2 regions of the Mycobacterium sp. SMC-4 genome follow, and region 1 is predicted to be linked to the other one. Evidence: predicted binding sites of a transcription regulator. Region 1 holds the regulator's gene; the other holds the start of a gene.
The links. The regulator LexA, encoded in region 1, represses DNA repair genes until DNA is damaged. The targets are predictions, from matches to a motif close to CGAACANNTGTTCG.

Region 1 (8,322 bases):
GTGCCCGCACCGGTGGCGGGTCGGCGGTGAACTTCTCGACCTGCACCAGTGCATGAGCGCCACTACAACCCTGCGCCAGCGATGAGGTGCCCACGTCGTCGGTGAGCATGTTCGGGTTTCCGTGCACACACATCGTGTCCGGATCGGTCGGGTCCAGTGGATCGAACCAGGCGCCGGTGGCCAGCTGGACAACCCGAGGACGCACGGCGTCGTCGGTCACCAGCCCGGCCAGGCACGCGCCGCGATCGTTGAACACCCGGACCACGTCACCGTCGGCCAGTCCGCGAGCTGCGGCGTCGACCGGATTCATTCGGATCGGTTCGCGGCCGGCGACTTTCGATCGCCGGCTGGTCGCACCCGCGTCGAGCTGACTGTGCAGACGGGAGGCCGGTTGGTTGGCCAGCAGATGCAGCGGGTGCCGGGTCGCCATCGGGTCGCCGAGCCATTCGGTCGGCTCGAACCATGTCGGATGTCCGGCGCAGTCGGGGTAGCCCAACCGGTCGATGTCTGAGGAGAAGATTTCGATCCGCCCGCTCGGTGTGTCCAGACGATGCTTCTGCGGATCGCGGCGAAAGTCGGCCAGCAGCGTCAACCCGGGTTCGGTGGGTAGTCGCAGATGTCCGGCCGTCCAGAAATCCTCGAACGTGGGCACATCGAAATCCAGTGTCTGTGACCAGGTTTGGTACAGGTGCGCCAGCCACTGCGCCGAGGTGCGACCTTCGGTGAACATCTCACCCGCACCGAGCGCGCTTGCCAGGGCGGCGAAGGTGTCGTAGTCGTCGCGTGACTGGGCGTACGGCTGCGTCAGCTTCGGCATTGCCATCAGCACCGGGTCGTTGCGCGATCCGGAGAGGTCGTCGCGCTCGAGAAAGGTGGTCGAGGGGACCACGATGTCGGCGTGTCGGGCCGTCGCGGTCCAGTACGGGTCGTGCACCACCACGGTGTCGGGGCGGCTGAAAGCGCGGCGCAGGCGCGGGATGTTCTGATGATGGTGAAAAGGGTTGCCGCCTGCCCAGTACACCAACCTGATGTCGGGGTAGGTCAACCGTGCACCGTTGTACTCGAATGACCGACCGGGGTGCAGCAGCATGTCGCTGATCGCCGCGACCGGAATGAACGTCTTCACCGGATTGACGCCTTGCGGCAGCCGCGGCAGCCCACACCGCAGCGGCGCCAGCCCGGGCTCGTTCATCGAGCCGTAGCCGTGACCGAAACCACCGCCGGGCAGACCGACCTGACCCAGCATGGCCGCCAGTGTCAGACCCATCCATGGCGCCTGCTCGCCGAAGCGGGTGCGCTGCAGAGACCAGCTCACCGTGATCAGCGTGCGCGCCGTGGCCATCTGCCGGGCCAAGTCGACGATCTCGGCCGCGTCGAGACCACTGATCTCTGCAGCCCATTTCGGTGTTTTCGGCACGCCGTCAGCGGCTCCGAGCAGATACCGCTCGAAGATCTGGTACCCGGTGGTGTGGGTATCCAGAAACTTCCGATCGACCAGCGACTCGGTCGCCAACACATAGGCCAGGCCGAGCATGACCGCGACGTCGGTGCCGGGCACCACCGGCCACCATCGACACGGACCGCTGAAATCGTCGCGCAGCGGCGACACCGAGACCACTCGGCCCCCGCGGGCGGAGAAGCGCTCCAGCGCCTCGCGGGCCGGATGGGCGGTGGTGCCGCCGTGGTTGACGCCGGTGTTCTTCAGGGCCACGCCGCCGAAGCACACCATCAGCTCGGTGTGCTCGACGATCACGTCCCACTGCGTCGAGCGCTTGAACAGTTCGTCATGCGTGCCCACCACGCGCGGCATGATCACACCGGTGGCACCCAGGCTGTAAGAGTGCCGAGAGAAGGTGTATCCGCCCAGGCAGTTCAGGAAGCGATGCACCTGGCTCTGCGCATGATGAAACCGTCCTGCGCTCGACCAGCCGTAGGAGCCGCCGAAGATGGCTTCGTTGCCGTGATCGTCGATGATCCGGCGCAGCTCACCGGCCAGCAACTCCACCAGCTCGTCCCAGGACACCGCGACGAACTCGTCGGCGCCGCGGCGGGTACTCGGGCCCGGACCGTGGTCGAGCCAGCCCCGACGCACCGCAGGAGTGCGGACGCGGGCAGGATGACGCACCGATCCGGGCAGATTCCCCAACGCCGGGGACGGGTCGGCGTCTCCGCGCCACGGCGCGACCGCGGCGATATCGCCGTCGGCGACGGTGGCGGTGAAGGCGCCCCAGTGGGTCAGGCTGGTTCGGGGCGTGGGCATGGCGCGGAGTGTACGAGGACACGCGCAGGCCACGGTCGGGTGACCATTACATATTCTTTCGGTGAATCGGCGCGGGTCCTTGGTTATCGAGTCCCTCTCAAGCAGAGTGAACGGACGCGGTAACTTCGCAGGACCGAGTCGCCGACCGCGGGGAGGATGAATGATCCGGCAGCCGAAGCTGCGCCAACGTGTGGCCGGTCGTCTGACCATCGGCCTGCTGGGAATCGCCACGGCGTTCCTGCTGGCGCCCATTGCCACCGCACAACCCGAGGTCGAAGCCAGTGGTGCGATCACCGCGGCGTGGGAGGCCACCGGCGGTGACGCCGGTCCACTGGGTCCGCGCTCCGGCGAGGTCTACCCCGTCGGCGACGGATTTGCGCAGAACTTCGCGGCGGGCAAGATGTTCTTCACGCCGTCCACCGGTGCGCGCTTCATGCAGGGCGCGATCCTGGAGAAGTACGAGTCACTCGGCGGACCCGCCGACAGCGACCTCGGGTTCCCGGAGATCGACGAAGGCCCTGGCCGGGCCCCGGAAAGCCGCAACAGCACGTTCAGCGCCGCCGACAACCCGGTCATCTTCTGGACGCCGGCAACCGGCGCTCGGGTGGTCCGTGGCCCCATCAATGCGGCCTGGGACCGGCTCGGTGGATCGTCGGGCGTCCTCGGCGTGCCCGCCGAGGAAGAAACCTACAACGGCTCGGTGGTGCGGCAGCGGTTCACCGGTGGCGAGTTGTCCTACGACTCGAGTACCGAGACATTCACCACGGTGCCGCCCGAGCTGGCCGACCAGCTCGCTGATCTGTCGGTTCCCGACGATCCGGTCTCGGCGATCAACGCCGCGCGCCGCGCTGCAGGCGGTCCGCTGGGTCCGCTGGGCGCCGCCGAAGGTGAGCCCTACCCGATCGGCGATGACGGTCTGGGCCAGGATTTCGCCGGCGGCAAAATTTTCTACAGCCCGCAGACCGGTGCCAATGTGGTCACCGGGCAGGTGCTTGACAAGTACGAGAGTGTAGGTGGCCCCGAGGGCGACCTGGGCTTCCCCGCCACCAGCGAAGTCGACGGGGGAGTGCCGGCGAGCCGAATGACCACCTTCGCCGCCGAGGACAACCCGGTGATCTTCTGGACCCCCGACCACGGGGCGGTGATCGTACGGGGTGCGATGAAGGCCGCGTGGGACAGACTCGACGGCGCGACCGGCGAGCTCGGCGCGCCGGTGGCCGACCAGTCCCAGAGCGGCAACGTGATCAGCCAACGGTTCAGCAACGGCGCGATCTCCTACGACACGGCCAATCAGCGATTCACTGCCGAACCGGGCAACCTTACTGCCGCGCTGGCCGGCCTTGAGGTCCCTGATCAGGCCCCGCCCGGCGCCCCCGGCTCCCCGCAGGCCGCGCCGCAGGCCGATGAGGGCACCGGCCTGAAATGGTCACCCTGGTGGTTACTGGCGATCGTGGCGTTGCTCGGGTTGCTCGGCGTGGTCGGATTCCTGATCATGCGCAACAGGGCCCGCGGTGCGGACCCGTTCGCTGACGACTCCGGGTATGACGACGGTTCCGGGTATGACGACGGTTCCGGTTACGACGAGTTCGAACACCCTCGTAGTTCGGAGTACGAGAATCCCTCGCCCTACGCCGACCCGTCGTCGAGCGGTGCTGGATTCGCCGCTCCCGCGGACGGTGCTGGATTCGCCGCTCCCGCGGACGGTGCTGGATTCGCCGCTCCCGCAGACGGTGAGGACGAGTTGTTCGGGGACCGCTACGCACGCGAAGGATTGACTGCGGTATCGGCGGCCACACCGCCCGAGCCGGCGACGGCCTCAGCGATTTCCGAGGATGTCGAACCGACGCCACTGAGCTTCTGGGGGGTCCCCTCGGAACCGGTCGACGTCGAGGAATCCGACGCTGTCGATGTTGACGTGACGGATCTCGAGGAAGAGGAGGACCCCGACGCCGTCGATACCGCACCCACCCGGATTCCGACGCTCACCGAGGTCGACGGCCACGAGGAACCCATCGTCGAGGCCGACAGAGAGCCGCTGGTGGTCGCCGAGCAGGTCTCCGGCTCCCTCTTCGAACGAGACACCATGACCGACACCGGCCGACATGCTCGTATCGACGATGACGAGCCGCGTCCGGGCGGCACAGCGGTGCACATGCCGCTCGATGATCCAGGTCAAATGCCCGATGGCTACCCGGTCAAAGCCGACACCCGCTCGGGTCTCTACTGGACCCCCGATGATGTCGACTATCCCGAGGCGCCCGCCGAATTGTGGTTCGCCAGTGAGGAAATGGCGATCACCAACGGATTCGTTCGGGGCGCGTAGCGCGAGTTCCGCGACCCCGTCAGACGTTTCAGATCTTGCGGATGACCGTCACCACCTTGCCCAGAATCGCCGCATCGTTGCCGGGAATCGGGTCGAATGCCGGGTTGTGCGGCATCAGCCACACCTGGCCGCGCGTGCGTTTGAAGGTCTTCACGGTGGCCTCGCCGTCGATCATGGCCGCGACGATGTCGCCGTTGTCGGCGACGTTCTGCTGACGGACGACCACCCAGTCGCCGTCGCAGATCGCGGCGTCCACCATCGAGTCGCCGACAACTTTGAGCAGGAACAGCGACCCCTCGCCGACCAATTCGCGGGGGAGCGGGAAGACGTCTTCGACGGCCTCCTCGGCCAGAATGGGGCCGCCGGCCGCGATGCGGCCGAGCACCGGCACAAAAGTAGGTTCGGGCAGCACATCGGAGCCGGCGACCTCGGTAGCCGGCGCGCTGGCCGCAGCCGCCTCATCGAGACCGCGCACGTCGACAGCTCGCGGACGGTTGGGGTCGCGCCGTAGGTAGCCCTTGCGCTCCAGCGTGCGCAGCTGATGGGCCACCGAGGAGGTCGACGTCAGACCCACGGCATCGCCGATCTCGCGGATGCTGGGCGGATATCCGCGGGTGGTCACCGACGTGCGGATGACCTCGAGGATGGTGCGCTGACGCTCGGTCAGGCCGACGCCGCGGTCACGGTGTCCGGCTGTTGGGGGAGTCGAGGTGGAGTCGGCGGTGCTGTCGCTGCTGTCGTCGCTCATGGCCTGAATGTAGTCCACGATCCACAGTTGATCAAACATGTGTTCGACCGCGTGTCACATGCATCGGGCCCGATCTGCGGGAACGGCTTTGTCGGTGGGTGGCGATACCGTCTACAACAGTTCGATCACACGTTCTACTAATCGAACATGTGATCGACTATGGTTCGAACACAGTAGCGAATCTGGGACTGGGATCGACAACCGAAAGGCGGACGACATGACACTCATCTACTCACGCGAGGCCACCGTGGATATCACTGGTACTCATGGCGTCGCCGGCACGCGGGGCGCTGCTGGTGCGCCTGCCTCCGGTTCTGCCGGCCCCGAGGCCCGCCGGCGCAGGCCGCACCACCGTTCGGCACGTCCGACACGGGTTCCCGGCGCCCGGGGCCCATCAGGTTCGCCCCGCCCACGGGTGGTTCCGGTCCCTTACCGCGGATCGGCCGTGGCCGTGTCTCGGGCGCCGCACCGACGCCGGCCCATTACGCCGGCCACCACCGTCGCGCTGGCATTGATCGCCGCGGCGATCACGGTGTGGTTGGGGCTGGTCGCCCAGGCCGGCGGGGTTGTCGGCGTCGAGCCCGCAGTTCCGGCCCGATTGGCAGTAGTGCAGGTCCAGGCCGGTGAGTCGCTGCAGCATGTGGCGCGTCGGGTCGCGCCCGAAGCGCCGGTGGCCGACGTTGTCGCCAAGATTCGCGAGTTGAACCAACTCCAGACGGTCGCTGTCAATGCCGGGCAGACGCTGATCGCCCCGGTTGCCTGATCGCGGCCATGCAAGGGCATCGGTCGATCGGTCTGCCGTCAGGTCGTCGTAGCGTCGCCCGGGTAGGCTCGAAACCGTTTGAAGCGGTGATCTGTCGAACCGGCGAAGGAGCGTGGATGCACTGTCCTTTCTGCCGCCATCCTGATTCCCGCGTGGTCGACTCCCGAGAGACCGACGAAGGACAGGCGATTCGTCGCCGCCGAGCATGTCCGGAGTGCGGCAGGCGGTTCACGACTGTCGAGACCGCGGTACTTGCCGTCGTCAAACGCAGCGGGGTGACCGAACCGTTCAGCCGCGAAAAGGTCATCACGGGTGTCCGGCGAGCCTGTCAGGGGCGTCAGGTCGACGACGATGCACTCAACCTGCTCGCCCAACAGGTCGAGGATGCGGTCCGCGCCACCGGCTCACCGGAGGTACCTAGTCACGAAGTCGGTTTGGCGATTCTGGGGCCGTTGCGTGACCTCGACGAGGTGGCCTATCTGCGGTTTGCCTCGGTTTACCGTTCTTTTTCCTCAGCAGAGGACTTCGAGCGTGAGATTCAGGCGCTGCGCGCCCACCGCGAAGTCTCGGCTCCGACGTAGACCATCCGATCACCGGTCAGTCGATCTGGCGCGTCCCGTCGTTGACGACCTGGCCCGCGACCTGCACCCAGCCGTCGGGGCTCCAGGTGGTGTGAATCACCGATCCCTGCCCTTGCACGATGGTCAGGTCGCGGCTGAGGTATTCGGTGATCCGCACCGCGGCGGCGCCCGTGGCCTCGTCCTCGGGGACTCCCAGGTGTGGGGCGAACATCCGGGAGCGGATGCTGTTCTGAGTCTCGTCGGCCCACGTCCACAGATAGTGTGCGACATCGTCGCCGTATTCGTCCGGGTCAGCCCCCATCAATGCCTCGGGGGTGCCGATGTCATGAATGACGAAGTCCGGCGCCCACGCCGCACGCGCATTGACCGCGGTCAGCTCGCCGTGATAGGTGACCTGCACGACGCCGGCAGGTACCTGCAGCGTCTTGATCGGCGTACCGCGGCTCTTCAACCACCATGATGCCCCTACGGTGGGATGACCCGCGAACGGCAACTCAGCGGTCGGGGTGTAGATGCGCGCCTGCGCGGAATGGGCGTGCTCGACCGGAAGAGTGACGAATATCGTTTCGCTGTAACCCAATTGCCTGGCGATCCGCTGACGGTCGGCGGCGTCCACGGTGTCGGAGTCGACCACGCCGAGTGGATTACCGAAGTTGCCGTCCCGGTCGGTGAATACCCGCAGGACCGTCACATCGATGGCCATGCGCCGATGGTACGTCGCCGAATGTCAGGTCAGGTCAGGTTGCGCTGCGTTCGTCGGCATCCAACGCGCCGAGCACCGCGACCCGAGTGTCGACGGGTCCGGTGATCGCTGCCTCGCTGATCCCGGCGCGAAGAAGCTCACGCAGGTATTCCTGGTCGTAGACCGCCGGAGCGGTGGAATCGATGAAACTCTGCACCACCTCGACGAAACGGTCCGGGTCGTCGTGGAACGGAAAGTGCCCCGAGCTGTCGAAGATCTCCAGCCGGGATCCGGGCATCGCCGCGTGCGCAAGCTCGGCGTGCGCGACGGGAATCACCGAATCGCAGCGGCCCCAGACCAGTTGCACGGGAACGGAGCTGGTCAGATAGCAGCGGTCCAGCATCGTCACGACCTGCCCCCGCCAGTCCACCACTGCTCGCAGCGTGCGGGCGAAAGCCGATGACGCGGTGGGCTCGGGCAGGTCGGCCAGAATCCGCAACATGTTTGGGATGTCGCGACCCAACCCGGTGGACCCGAATGCGGCGCCGCTCACCCGCCCCAGCAGCTGAAGTGCCGGAAGCACCAGGGGTAGCCGCAACAGCGCCAGTGCCTCGCTGCCCATCGGTAACGAGGCAGCGCGCAGCGCAAAGTTGACGTCCTTGGTGACACCGCCGGCACCGACCAGAATCAGCCGTTCGACCAACTGCGGGAACTGGTACGCGAACTGCATGGCGACACCACCACCCAGGGAATGACCCACCACAGTCACGCTGTCGATATCCAGCACGGTGAGCAGATCGCGCATCCCGTTGGCGTACGCGGCCACCGAGTAGTCGGCCCGCGGCTTGTCGGACTGTCCGTGGCCCAGCAGATCAGGCGCGATCACGGTGAAACGTTGGGCCAGTGCGCTCTGCACGGTGCTCCACGTCGTGGAGTTGTCGCCGATGCCGTGAATCAGCAAGATC
Region 2 (8,322 bases), 770 kb from region 1:
GGTGTGGCCGGCCATGCCGTTGCCGGCATCGACGGCGACCCGCAGCGGACGCGCCGCGTCGATGTCGACCAGCGACCGCAGGAACTGACCGTAGTCGGCGAGCACATCACGGTCGGAGAGGGTGCCGCGCGGACCGTCATAACCGGGGACGCCGGTGATCACCTCGTCGCTGATGGTGATCAGCCCGGTGTCCTTGCCGACCGGTTTGGCGCCGGCGCGGCACAGCTTGATGCCGTTGTAGGCGGCCGGGTTGTGGCTGGCGGTGAACATCGCGCCCGGGCAGTCGAGCAGGCCGGAGGCGAAGTACAGCTGATCGGTGGAGGCCAAACCGATGCGCACCACGTCCAGCCCCTGGGCCAGCACGCCGTCGGCGAAGGCATCCGACAGCGTCGGGGAACTCGCGCGCATGTCGTGGCCGATGACCACCTGGGTGGAGTCGGCACGGACCAGTCGGGCGAACGCGGCACCGACCTCGCTGACGAACTGCTCGTCGATTTCGGAGCCCACGAGGCCACGCACGTCGTAGGCCTTGATGACGCGCTGTACTGCCTCGGCGGGCCGGGACATAGTGCTCCTTGGACTCCAGACTGGTTGACGTCCAGCCTAGCCGTCGCCACCGTCGGGCACCGGTACTACATCGACCTAGTCGGTGGGGTCGGGCAGCACTCGCAGATGTCCGCGGCGACGTCCGTTGGTCTCCGGTCGTCGTGCCGGCGGCGCCATCAACGCGCCGCCGTGCGCTCCGGTCACCGGGTCGCTGAATCCGGTGGTGAAGCCGTGCGCGGCTGCGGCGCCGTCGCGGCCCTCCCGCACCGCGTCGGCCAATGCCACCAGGTCGTCATCGTCGGGCAGCGTCGGCAGCGGACCGGCATGGCGCACCAGCTCCCAGCCGCGCGGTGCGGTGATGCGGCTGGCGTGCATCACGCACAGGTCCCAGGAGTGCGGCTCAGACACGGTCGCGAGAGGCCCGACGACAGCTGTCGAGTCGGAGTAGACGAAGGTCAGCGTCGCGACCGCATAGTGAGGGCACCCAGGCCGGCAGCAGCGACGGGGAACATTCACGCTCGGAAGGTTATCGTGGCCCGTCGCTCCCGGTGCGCCGGACACGCGCAGCCGGCAGGCGGCCGAAGCTCAACCGTTACGATCTTTTTCGTGACCGTGCGCAGGCATCGGGGCTCGCGGCGGGGCCGGGAGATGCGTGGACCACTACTCCCGCCGTCCGTTCCGGGCTGGCGCAGTCGCGCCGAGCGCTTCGACATGGCGGTGCTGGAGGCCTACGAGCCCATCGAGCGACGGTGGCACGATCGGGTCTCGGCGCTCGATGTCGCCGTCGACGAGATTCCGCGGATCGCCCCGAAGGACCCGCACACGGTGCAGTGGCCTGCCGAGGTGGTGGCCGACGGTCCGATCGCGCTGGCTCGCCTCATCCCTGCCGGGGTGGACGTTCGCGGCAACTCGACGCGGGCCCGAATTGTGTTGTTCCGCAAGCCGATCGAGCGACGGGCCAAAGACACCGTCGAGCTGACCGAGCTGTTGCACGAACTGCTGGTGGCCCAGGTGGCCACCTATCTGGGGGTGGAGCCGTCGGTCATCGACCCGACGATCGATGACGACTAGAGTGTCTGTTGGGTCAGATGATTCCGCGCTTGAGACGACGACGCTCCCGCTCGGACAGGCCGCCCCAGATGCCGAAGCGCTCGTCGTGGGCCAGGGCGTAGTCCAGGCACTCGTCGCGCACCTCGCAACCCATGCAGATGCGCTTGGCCTCGCGGGTGGAGCCGCCCTTCTCCGGGAAGAACGCCTCGGGGTCGGTCTGAGCGCACAGCGCCCGTTCCTGCCATTGATCTTCAGCAACCTCGGAATCGTCGCCGAATTCGTCAAATCGATCGGGCACCAAGCTCAATTGCGGGCGCGCATTCATCGCAGGTGTCGATTCGGTCTGGATGTGCGGCGCACTTCCCACCGAGCCGAGGAGCCTGATGTCGAAATTCACCGATTCACCGAAATCGGCCTGTTCAAAAGCCATGTTCCCCTCCTCACAGTCTCGTAGATCCGTAAAATGCCAGCCGACACTATTACCATGTGGCCACCCAATTCGAACAAGTGATCGAATCTCGGTCTGCGACACCGAATCCGGTGGGAAACCGCGAATGACACTGGTGTGATTACACACGCGATAGCTACCCCGGTCAAGCGCTAGAACAGGAATTCATACCATTTCGTGACGACAAATCGGCGCGTCGCGCTGTGGTGTGTCTGTCACGCCCCACCCGTCACGGGTCTGGACCGCACGGCTTAGTCTCGGTCCCTGTGAAGGTGACGGTTCTGGTCGGCGGCGTCGGAGGCGCACGTTTTCTGCTCGGAGTGCAGCATCTGCTGGGCCTGGGACAGTTCGGCTCCGATGATAGCGACCACGAGTTGACGGCCGTCGTCAACGTCGGCGACGACGCCTGGATGTTCGGTGTGCGGATCTGTCCGGATCTGGATACCTGCATGTACACCCTCGGCGGCGGCATCGACACCGAGCGCGGCTGGGGGCACCGCAACGAGACCTGGCACGCCAAGGAGGAGCTCGCGGCCTACGGCGTGCAGCCCGACTGGTTCGGCCTGGGCGACCGCGACCTGGCCACCCATCTGGTGCGCACCCAGATGCTGCGGGCCGGCTATCCGCTCTCGGCGGTGACCGAGGCGTTGTGCAAGCGCTGGAATCCCGGCGCGCGGCTGCTGCCGGCCAGCGACGACCGCAGCGAGACCCACGTCGTGATCAGCGATCCGGAGACCGGCGAGAAGAAGGCCATCCACTTCCAGGAGTGGTGGGTGCGCTACCGCGCGCAGGTGCCCACCGAGAGCTTCGCGTTCATCGGCGCCGACCAGGCCAAGGCCGCTCCCGGTGTCACCGAGGCCATCGAGGGTGCCGACGTGGTGCTGATCGCGCCGTCGAACCCGGTGGTCAGCATCGGCACGATCCTGGCGGTAGGCGGGATCCGCGCGGCGCTGCGGGCCACCTCGGCCAAGGTGATCGGCTACTCCCCCATCATCGGCGGAAAGCCGTTGCGCGGTATGGCTGATGCGTGTCTGTCGGTGATGGGTGTGGACAGCACCTCCGCGGCGGTGGCCGCGCATTACGGGGCCCGGTCGGCGACCGGCATCCTGGACGGCTGGCTGGTGCACACCGGCGATACCGCCGACGTTCCGGGCATCGACGTCCGCGCGGTGCCGCTGTTGATGACCGACCCCGCGGTGACCGCCGAGATGGTCAATGCGGGGCTGGACCTGGCCGGGATCACCCTGTGACCGACCACGGCAGTTCGGCGCGACTGGAGATACTGCCGGTTCCCGGGTTGCCGGAGTTCCGTCCGGGCGATGACCTGGCTTCGGCGATCGCGAAGGCCGCGCCCTGGCTGGCCGACCACGACGTCGTCGTCGTCACCAGCAAGGTGCTGTCCAAGTGTGAGGGCCGTATGGTCGTCGCGCCGGCCGACCCGGATGACCGGGATGCACTGCGACGCAGGTTGATCGACACCGAAGCCGTTCGAGTGCTGGCCCGCAAGGGCCGCACGCTGATCACCGAGAACGCGTTGGGTCTGGTGCAGGCCGCCGCGGGGGTGGACGGCTCCAACGTCGACTCCAACGAATTGGCGCTGCTGCCGGTCGATCCCGACGGCAGTGCGGCGGCGTTGGTGGCTGCGCTGCGGGAGCGCCTCGGGGTGACGGTCGGTGTGGTGGTCACCGACACCATGGGCCGGGCCTGGCGCACCGGTCAGACCGATGTGGCGATCGGTGCGGCCGGGTTGACGGTGTTGCACGGTTACGCCGGTGAACACGACCAGCACGGCAACGAATTGATCGTCACCGAGATCGCGGTGGCTGACGAGATCGCCGCCGCAGCGGATCTGGTGAAAGGCAAGTTGACCGGGGTGCCGGTGGCGGTGGTGCGCGGGTTGCGGCTGCCCGACGACGGGTCCACCGCGCGCGCACTGGTGCGTGCCGGCGAGGAAGACCTGTTCTGGCTGGGCACCGAAGAGGCCATCGCGCTGGGCCGTTCGCAGGCGCTGTTGCTGCGCCGGTCGGTGCGGGAGTTCAGCGCCGAGCCGGTGGCCGCAGGGGTCATCGAAGACGCTGTCGCTGAGGCGTTGACGGCACCGGCGCCGCACCACACCCGGCCGGTGCGCTTCGTGTGGGTGCGCGACGGCGAGGTGCGGGTGGATCTGCTGGATCAGATGAAGGAGCAGTGGCGGTCGGATCTGCTCGGCGACGGCCGTGACCCCTCGTCTGTCGAGCGTCGGGTGGCCCGCGGCCAGATTCTCTACGATGCGCCGGAATTGGTGATCCCGTTCCTGGTCCCCGACGGGGTGCACTCTTATCCGGACGCCCGGCGCACCGCGGCCGAACACACCATGTTCACCGTCGCGGTCGGCGCCGCCGTGCAGGGGCTGCTGGTGGCGTTGGCCACGCGTGGCGTGGGCAGCTGCTGGATCGGCTCGACGATATTCGCCCCGGAGCTGGTGCGTTCGGTGCTCGACCTGCCCGATGATTGGGAACCATTGGGCGCCATCGCGATCGGGCATCCTTTGCAGCCGCTGACCCCGCGCGATCCGGTGGATGTCGACGAGTTGCTGGTGCGACGATGACGCTGCACCAGTCGGCTGTGGACGTATTGAGCACGTGGCAGCCGGCTGAGCCCGCGTTGGATTCCACCCGGTTCGCGGTATTGGCGTTTCTCGATGCCCGCCCGGATGCGTGCCTGCGGTCGTGTGTTCCCGGGCACGTGACAGCGTCGGCGCTGGTGCTCGACCACACCCGCCGCCATGCGTTGTTGACCTTGCATCCGCGCATCGGACGCTGGCTGCAGCTCGGTGGGCATTGCGAGCCTGAAGATTCCACGCTGGTGGCGGCCGCACTACGGGAAGCGACCGAGGAGTCCGGCATCGTCGGTCTGACCATCTCGTCGATGCCCGTTTCCCTGCATGTGCATCCGGTGACCTGCTCGCTGGGTGTGCCGACGCGCCATCTCGATGTGCAGTTCGTCGCTCAAGCCCCGCCGGGTGCGGAGTTCCAGCGCAGCGACGAGTCTTTGGATCTGCGCTGGTGGCCGCTCGACGACCTGCCCGACGACACCGACTTCGGCCTTACCCAACTCATGTCGTTAGCCGCGAAAGTGCCGCCAGCGTAGTCACGACGCCCGCCGAGCTACCGTGAGTGCACTCTCGCGGAGGGCCCATGCCTGGCGGACTCGCGCGATGATCTCCGCATCACGGTCTTCGTTGATCACCTTGATGTGCAGATAGCCGCGATCCTCGATCTTGCGCACCCGCTGGATGTCGAATCGGTACTGGGCCCGTTCGCGGTGGTGGTCTCCGTCGTACTCCACCGCGATTCCGAGGTCTTTCCAGCCCATGTCGAGGTATGCGAACGCGTGACCATAGTCGTCGAAGACCGGTATCTGAGTCTCCGGTCGCGGAAACCCTGCCCGGATGAGGAGCAACCGCAGCCACGTCTCCTTCGGCGACTGAGCACCACTGTTCATCATGTCGAGCGCACGCCGGAGCCTCCGGGTTCCTCGGGCGCCCTGGTAACGCTCGGCGAGGGCCAGGACGCCATCAGCCGTCAGTTCGGTTCTGTTGGCCAGTGCGTCCAGCTGCTCGACGGCACGGGCGAAGGGCAGAAACCTGCCCAGGTCAAAGGCGGCGCGTTCAACTGTGGCGACGGCCAGCCCGTCGCAAAGGACGTATTCGTCCTCGGCGATACGCTCGTTGCGCGTGATGATCCCGGTCGGCGGCCGCTTGCAGTCGTGGACCAATTCGATCGGCACCGACGAATCAACCCATCGGGAACCGTGCCATGCCGCCGCAGCCCGTCCGGTGATCACACCCTGTCGCCCACTCCACAGCGACGCCGCGACTGTTCGGACAGTCAGCGACGGCGCTTCATCGCGCGGGACATACACGTTCGGGAACAGACGCCGATACGTGTACCGCAGTTCGCCGGGCGTGGCTGCGCCGCTCGCGACTGCTTCTGTACCTACGAACACTCTTCCCATACCGGAAGCCTGCGATCCATGGCCGACAGGGCGACCGCTCCGGCATGAGTTATCCACAGCCTGCTGATCGCGAGAGTGCACTCAGCGTAGCGACGACGCGTCCGCAACTACGCTGAAGGCACTTTCGCGCAAGCCTAAACGTCGGTGGAGAAGCGGATGCCACCATCGGGGATGATCACGCCCGGCCAGACGCGGGCACCACGCAGCAGTTCACAGCGTGCCCCGATCTCGGCGCCGTCGCCGATCACGCCGTCGCGGATCAGCGCCCGCGGCCCGATCCGGGCACCGAAGCCGATGATCGAACGCTCGATCACCGCACCAGCCGCGACCGTCACTCCGTCGAAGATCACCGCGCCGTCAAGCCTTGCGCCCCCGGAGATCTCGGCGCCACGGCCCACCACCGTGCCGCCGATCAGCAGCGCGCCCGGGGCCACCGACGCCCCGTCGTGCACCAGTTTCTCCCCCCGCTGATGCGTCAATGCCGGCGACGGCGCAATCCCGCGCACCAGATCCGCCGAGCCACGCACGAAGTCCTCGGGTGTACCCATATCGCGCCAATAGCTGGCATCGACATACCCACACACCTTCAGTCCCTCGGTGAGCAGACGCGGGAACACCTCACGCTCCACCGACAGCGCCCGACCCTTGGGGATCGCGTCGATCACCGAACGCTTGAACACATAGCAGCCGGCGTTGATCTGGTCGGTCGGCGGATCCTGCGTCTTCTCCAGAAACGCCGTCACGACGCCATCGGAATCGGTTGGCACACAACCGAATGCCCGCGGGTCGCCGACGCGCACCAGGTGCAGGGTCACGTCGGCGTTGCGCTCGAAGTGCGAGTCCAGCAGCGCGGGTAGATCGCAGCCGGACAGCACGTCGCCGTTGAACACCACTGCGGTGTCGTGGCGCAGCCGGGAGGCGACGTTGGCGATACCGCCGCCGGTGCCCAGCGGCTCGTCCTCGACGACGTAGTCGATCTGCAGTCCGAACTTCGAGCCGTCGCCGAACTCGGACTCGAACACCCCGGCCTTGTAGGAGGTGCCCAGCACCACGTGTTCGATACCGGCGTCGGCGATCCGCGACAGCAGGTGGGTCAGGAACGGCAGCCCGGCGGTCGGCAGCATCGGCTTGGGCGCCGACAGCGTCAACGGCCGCAATCGGGTGCCCAGTCCACCGACCAGGATGACTGCATCGACTTCGGCTGGATTGACCATCAACGCCGCCCTTTCGCTTGCGAACGCCGGGACCTCAGAGAACTGCGCACCACCAACCGCGACCGCGCCCCCAGAGCCCCCCGGAAAGCCCACCGTAACGGTGCCTGCCAGCGTCGCGGATACCGATCGGCCAGAAAAGTGTAGGTGCTGACGTGGTGCGCGGCCAGATTGCGGGCCGGGTCGCGGCCGGTGGAGTGGCCCTTGGCGTGCAATACCTCTGCCGAGGGCACGTAGACGTTCTGCCAGCCGGCCTTTCCGAGGCGATCACCGAGGTCGACGTCTTCCATGTACATGAAGTAGCGCTCGTCGAATCCGGCGATCTCGGCGTAGGCGGCGCCGCGCACCAACAGGCATGATCCGGACAGCCAGCCGACGGCGCGTTCGCTGGGGTCCTCACGTTCTTGGCGGTAGACCGCGGTCCATGGGTTGGACGGCCACAACGGCCCGATGACGGCGTGCATGCCGCCGCGGATGATCGACGGCTGGTGTCGCGCTGAGGGATACACCGATCCGTCGGGGTCGCGGATCAGCGGCCCGAGTGAGCCGGCCCGCGGCCAGCGGGTGGCGGCGTCGAGCAGCAGGTCGATGCTGCCCGGTCCCCATTGCACGTCGGGATTGGCGACGACGAAGAACTCCTGGGAGGTCAGTCCGTATTCGGCGACGGCCCGGTTGATCGCCGAGCCGTAGCCCAGGTTCGCGCCGGTGCGCAGCAGCCGCACGTTCGGGTAGCGCGTGACGGCTTCCTCCGGGGCGCCGTCGGTGGATCCGTTGTCGGCCATGACGACGGTCACATCACGGTCGGTGGCGTGCGACAGCGAGGCGAGGAATCGGTCCAGATGCGGGCCCGGCGAATACGTCACCGTCACGACGAACAGCCCGTCGCTCACCGATGTCACGGGCTAGAGAGTAGCGCCGCGGCCAACGCCTCCCGCCATGGCCGCAGCGGGCTCAGCCCGGCCAGCGTCGACTTCTGCGCCGACAAGGCGGAGTAGGCCGGGCGCGGCGCGGGCCGGGGATGCTGGGAGCTGTCGACGGGCCGCACCCGCGCCGGATCAGCGCCCACCGAGC

Region 2: the regulator LexA is predicted to act here: its motif matches at 2,097-2,110, upstream of cofD (2-phospho-L-lactate transferase).

Annotation. Positions count from the first base shown of each region.
Region 1 covers NZ_CP079869.1:2,192,441-2,200,762, forward strand. Annotated here, with positions in the region: gene KXD98_RS10615 (molybdopterin guanine dinucleotide-containing S/N-oxide reductase) at 1-2,260, opposite strand, end outside; gene KXD98_RS10620 (LGFP repeat-containing protein) at 2,421-4,583, shown strand; gene lexA (transcriptional repressor LexA) at 4,612-5,331, opposite strand; gene KXD98_RS28525 (LysM peptidoglycan-binding domain-containing protein) at 5,777-6,094, shown strand; gene nrdR (transcriptional regulator NrdR) at 6,211-6,675, shown strand; gene KXD98_RS10640 (PhzF family phenazine biosynthesis protein) at 6,692-7,378, opposite strand; gene KXD98_RS10645 (alpha/beta fold hydrolase) at 7,413-8,322, opposite strand, start outside.
Region 2 covers NZ_CP079869.1:1,426,173-1,434,494, reverse strand. Annotated here, with positions in the region: gene KXD98_RS06835 (phosphomannomutase/phosphoglucomutase) at 1-567, opposite strand, end outside; gene KXD98_RS06830 (DUF3499 domain-containing protein) at 643-1,062, opposite strand; gene KXD98_RS06825 (metallopeptidase family protein) at 1,195-1,617, shown strand; gene KXD98_RS06820 (WhiB family transcriptional regulator) at 1,631-1,897, opposite strand; gene cofD (2-phospho-L-lactate transferase) at 2,311-3,294, shown strand; gene KXD98_RS06810 (coenzyme F420-0:L-glutamate ligase) at 3,291-4,631, shown strand; gene KXD98_RS06805 (NUDIX hydrolase) at 4,628-5,173, shown strand; gene KXD98_RS06800 (hypothetical protein) at 5,174-6,040, opposite strand; gene KXD98_RS06795 (NDP-sugar synthase) at 6,175-7,254, opposite strand; gene KXD98_RS06790 (glycosyltransferase family 2 protein) at 7,254-8,141, opposite strand; gene rfbD (dTDP-4-dehydrorhamnose reductase) at 8,147-8,322, opposite strand, start outside.